DNA from 2 places in the Fructobacillus sp. ESL1129 genome. Region 2 is predicted to be linked to the other one. Evidence: predicted binding sites of a transcription regulator. Region 2 holds the regulator's gene; the other holds the start of a gene.

Region 1 (2,407 bases), 170 kb from region 2:
CTTCAATGGCAAATTCCGTTGAGTGATGACGAGAATCAAAGGCAATCACCACACCACGATCTTTCGCAGCTTGGCCCTGCTCATCAATGTAGCGAGCCAACGCCTCCGTGACTTTAGCGACCGTCACAACGTTGATATGGTTGGTGCCGGCCCCCATGTGGCCACGCATTCCTGCTGTTCCAAAGGCCATATCTTGGTAGAAAGCCTCTTCCATCTGCTCTTCCGACATGTTAGCCAGGTCGTTTTTTAAATCAACAGGTAAGTCGGCCGATCGCCATGTCTGAAAGGTCTCTTTGTAATCCGTCATGTTATTTTTCCTCTTTCTCTTGAGTAGGTTTTGTAATCAATTGAATAATGGATTGGCGAAAACGCTTTGAACGCAGGATTAAGATGGCAGCCACCAGTCCCACGATAATAATAGTCGGTAATACACCCTTTGGCAAAGTCAAGTGACCAAAAAAGTAGCCAATCGTCACCATGGTCAAAGCCCATAGAAATGAAGCGAGCGCCGACATATGGAAGTACGTTTTAAAGGGCAACTTCAAACGGTGGGCTGACAATGGCACAATGGTTCTGATGTATGGAATAAAGCGGCCCATAATGATGAAGAGTAACCAACGCTTTGGATTGAGGTTGTGGGCAATTTTATCCGACAAATCTTCATTAAGGTGCCGTTTGACCCACGGAATTTTATCAACCTGTTTCACAATCCAGGCGCCCAGCCAATAATTAATCGAATCCCCGATAGCGGAAGCAACTGTGAATAAAATAACTAACACAATGAATTCTGTCGGAGAATGGTGCCTACCTGCAAAACCAGCAGCTGTCATGACTAAGGCATCACCAGGGATGAATCCGGCAATAATCGCCCCCGTTTCGATTAAAATAAGTAAGAACAAAATCGACAATTCCGTCACGGAAAAATTCGCTTCTGCTTGACCAATATGCGCTAACCAATCAGCCATAAAATCTAAGGCTAAGACCATCACACTCTCCCTTTTAAGCTAACTACAACTATCGATAATGTAAAATATTCTCAAATTTATCTTATTTTGACTAGATTAACTTGAGATAAAATACACGACTTTCTTTAATCATACCCTATGCCCATAGGAAAGTCTGCTTTTGAAAAGCCTTTTTAAGAAAATTAAACAATTAAATTCTTTTCGGCCAAAGTTTTAAACAAAACACCAGATTAATGTGTTTTTTTCACCCTATTTATAGAAGAAAAAATCTCAAAATACATCTTTAAAAAAATAAAAATAAAAAAGCGAATTTGCTTGACAGTCACTTGCTCAAGGTTTATCATACATTGTGTAAAGAAGAACAAAGAATATTGGAGGACAAGTCATGGAAGCACTTGTATTAACTGGTAAGAAGCAATTGGAAATCAAGAACATTGATAAGCCAGAAGTTAAGCCTAATGAGGTTTTGATTCACACAGCCTTCGCTGGTATCTGTGGAACCGACCACGCATTGTACGCAGGATTGCCTGGTTCAGCCGACGCTGTTCCTCCAATCGTTTTGGGACACGAAAACTCTGGTGTCGTTGCAGAAGTTGGTTCAGCCGTAACCAACTTGAAGGTCGGCGATCGCGTTTCTGTTGACCCTAACATTTACTGTGGTCAATGTAAGTACTGCCACACAGATCGTCCAGAATTGTGTGAAAACTTGTCAGCCGTTGGTGTTACACGCGATGGTGGTTTTGAAGAATACTTCACTGCACCTGCATCTGTTGTTTACCCAATCCCTGATAACGTTGACTTGAAGTCTGCTTCAATCGTTGAACCAATCTCATGTGCCGTTCACGGTATCAAGTTGTTGAAGGTATCACCTTACCAAAAGGCTTTGGTTATCGGTGATGGCTTCATGGGTGAATTGTTTGTTCAAATCTTGCAAGCTTATGGTATTCACCAAGTTGACTTGGCCGGAATTGTTGACGAAAAGTTGAAGATGAACAAGGAACAATTCGGTGTTAAGAATACTTACAACACAAAGAACGGTGACAAGATTCCTGCTTCTACTTACGACGTTGTCATCGAAGCCGTAGGAATGCCACAAACTCAAGAATCAGCTATCGAATCAGCTGCCCGTGGTGGTCAAGTTTTGATGTTCGGTGTTGGTGGACCCGATGCTAAGTTCGAAATGAACACTTACGAAGTCTTCCAAAAGGAATTGACGATTCAAGGTTCATTCATCAACCCTAACGCCTTCGAAGATTCATTGGCATTGTTGTCATCAGGTAAGCTTAACGTTAAGCCATTGATGTCACACGAATTAGACTTCAACCAAGTTGACGACTTTGTTAATGGACGTCTCGGTGTTGTTTCAAAGGCCGTTGTTAAAGTCGGTGGCGAAGAGGCCTAACCCATGCAGAAGAGTAACCGTACCATCAGCTGGGGTACAG
Region 2 (2,407 bases):
CTGACCATCAAAGTGGGCTAAGAACACACGGAAGGCGGGGTCATCGGCCCAGAGTTCCTGCATTCGGTAGAAATAATCAATCGGACGGTGCGTAATATTTTGCGCCTTCGCCATCATCTTGTACGTTTCAAAGAAGGCATCAATGTCTTCTTTTGAACGACCGGAGGTAATGGTCACGCCGTCTTTGATTGCCCGACGAATCTGATTACGGTAATCACTCTTAAAGTGATGCATGAGCTCATCTTCATTGGTAATGACCTCGGCGCCCTCACCTCGGCCGTCATAAAAGAGGTTGACGTTTCGTCGAGGCTGAATGTTACCGTGCATATAGCTCACGTTTGTGTTTCGGGTAACAAAGCCGGCCGCCTCATATTTGGCATTCAACTCTTTGTTGTACAAAACTTCTGGATCCATTCGAAGCAAAAAGACGTTGTCAGGTAAGTTATCCAACGCTTCTTGAACTAAGGACTTAATCAAGTCGACATCGTCAATATCAGCAACAGGTCCCTTAGGACAGTAAGCTAACAGCTTTCCAGGAACCGCCTCAATGGTTAAAACAGCCATCGCGGCCGTCAGTTCGCCGGCAGCGTTTTCACGATAAAGGTAAAGATGCCCCCAGTTCGCCTTCAGTTCACCCCACTTGGGGTCCTGAGTGACCTGCCCCCCGTCCTGTGTTCGTACAAAGTCTTGAAACTTTTTAACTGCTGTTTTATTTGTCAGATCAAGAACTGCCATTTTTTACTTCCCCGTTGTGATGGATGCATAGTTTTGAATAAAGTACACCAAAGTCTGTAATTCGTTCGTTAAGTCAACGTTTTGAACACGAACACCCTTTGGAACTGAAACACGGAGTGGTGTAAAGTTCATAATCCCTTTCACGCCAGCCTTAACCAAACGGTCCGTGATGTCTTGTGCAGCTTCTTGAGGAACTGTCAAAATCGCAATATTAATTCGTTGTGCCTTAATTTGCTCCTCTAATTCTGACATATCATAAATTGGCACACCAGACAAAATCTTGCCCCGGTGCTCATTAATGTCAAAGGCAGCGGCAATTCGCATGTTTGATGATTGGTGGAAGTTGAAATTCAACAGCGCATGCCCCAAGTTTCCAACCCCAATTAATGCCACGTTGATTAACGAATTTTGATCCAAAACCTTGGCAAAGAAAGAAAGCAAGGCCTTCACATCATAACCGTACCCACGCTTACCAAGGGCACCAAAATAGGAAAAGTCGCGACGAATTGTAGCAGCATCAAACTTCGTTGCTTCGGCTAATTCGGCTGAAGAAATTCGGTTTGTGCCCGCATCTTCAAGAAAAGTTAAATAACGATAATAAATCGGCAACCGTTTAGCAGTTGCGCGTGGAATCTGCGCTTGTTCGTTCATGTTCGTCTCCATTCAATACTTTGTGAAAGTCCAGTTCCTTGTGAACTATAATGTATAAATTATAGCATAATATCAAGTGTTAAAAAAGAAACTTGTTAAAAATTCACAATACTTTTATCACATTATTGTTACATAAAACCGTAACAGTTCTAAATTAATTAAATAAAAAAAAAACAGGTTTTCCCTGTTTAGTCCGTTTTCTTTTCCCGCAAAGGAAAATCCAACCCTGGATGTGTATTTAAATCTAAATCAGCAAAGATACCCTGCTTATAATTCCAATAACCGGCTGCCCCAATCATGGCGGCATTATCCCCTGTGTATTGTTTTGGAACTGGGATAAAGTCAGTATCGGGAAATTCGGTCATCAATTCCGCTAAGGCATGTCGCAATCCACTGTTGGCTGCTACACCACCAGCCAAGACAAGTGAACGCACAGGAAAATCCTGCAACGCCCGTCTTGTCCGATCAATCAAAGCCTTAATGACAGCAGCTTGAAAGGAAGCGGCCAAGTCTTTCTGGTCAATCACGTCACCGCGCTGTTCGGCATTATGCACTTGGTTGATTACCGCAGACTTCAGTCCTGAAAAAGAAAAGTCATAGCCAGCTTCATGGGCCATCGCCTGTGGAAAATCAATGGTCACTTCTCCCTGATCAGCGAGTTCATCAATCGCCTTTCCAGCCGGATAGTTTAAGCCCATGAGCCGACCGACTTTGTCATATGATTCCCCTGCCGCATCATCATAGGTTTCCCCGAGAATTTCAAAGGAATTTTCTTTTTCCATCAACACAAGTTCCGTGTGACCACCAGAGACCATCAACGCGATGGCGGGATATTCAATTGCCTTGTTGAAGTTTGCCGCTGCAATGTGCCCAGCCAAATGGTTCACTGGAATCAACGGCAGGTTATGAGCCATTGCAAAAGTCTTTGCCCCCATTAACCCGACCAGCAGAGAGCCAACAAGACCTGGACCATAAGTAACAGCTACGCCATCGAGCTCGTCAGGATTCACACCAGATTCAT

The links. The regulator Rex, encoded in region 2, represses fermentation and respiration genes when NADH is low (regulators of the CRP and FNR family bind a similar motif). The targets are predictions, from matches to a motif close to TTGTGAANTANTTCACAA.
Region 1: ACSYSL_RS00155 (zinc-dependent alcohol dehydrogenase family protein) is a predicted target of Rex. The motif match lies at 1,067-1,084, and genes of this name have one in related genera.

The regions. Positions count from the first base shown of each region.
Region 1 covers NZ_CP196668.1:25,734-28,140, reverse strand. The annotation lists gene ACSYSL_RS00165 (phospho-sugar mutase) at 1-307, opposite strand, end outside; gene ACSYSL_RS00160 (DedA family protein) at 309-965, opposite strand; gene ACSYSL_RS00155 (zinc-dependent alcohol dehydrogenase family protein) at 1,351-2,367, shown strand; gene ACSYSL_RS00150 (DUF6198 family protein) at 2,371-2,407, shown strand, end outside.
Region 2 covers NZ_CP196668.1:1,241,507-1,243,913, reverse strand. The annotation lists gene ACSYSL_RS06175 (lipid II:glycine glycyltransferase FemX) at 1-735, opposite strand, end outside; gene ACSYSL_RS06170 (redox-sensing transcriptional repressor Rex) at 739-1,386, opposite strand; gene tsaD (tRNA (adenosine(37)-N6)-threonylcarbamoyltransferase complex transferase subunit TsaD) at 1,575-2,407, opposite strand, start outside.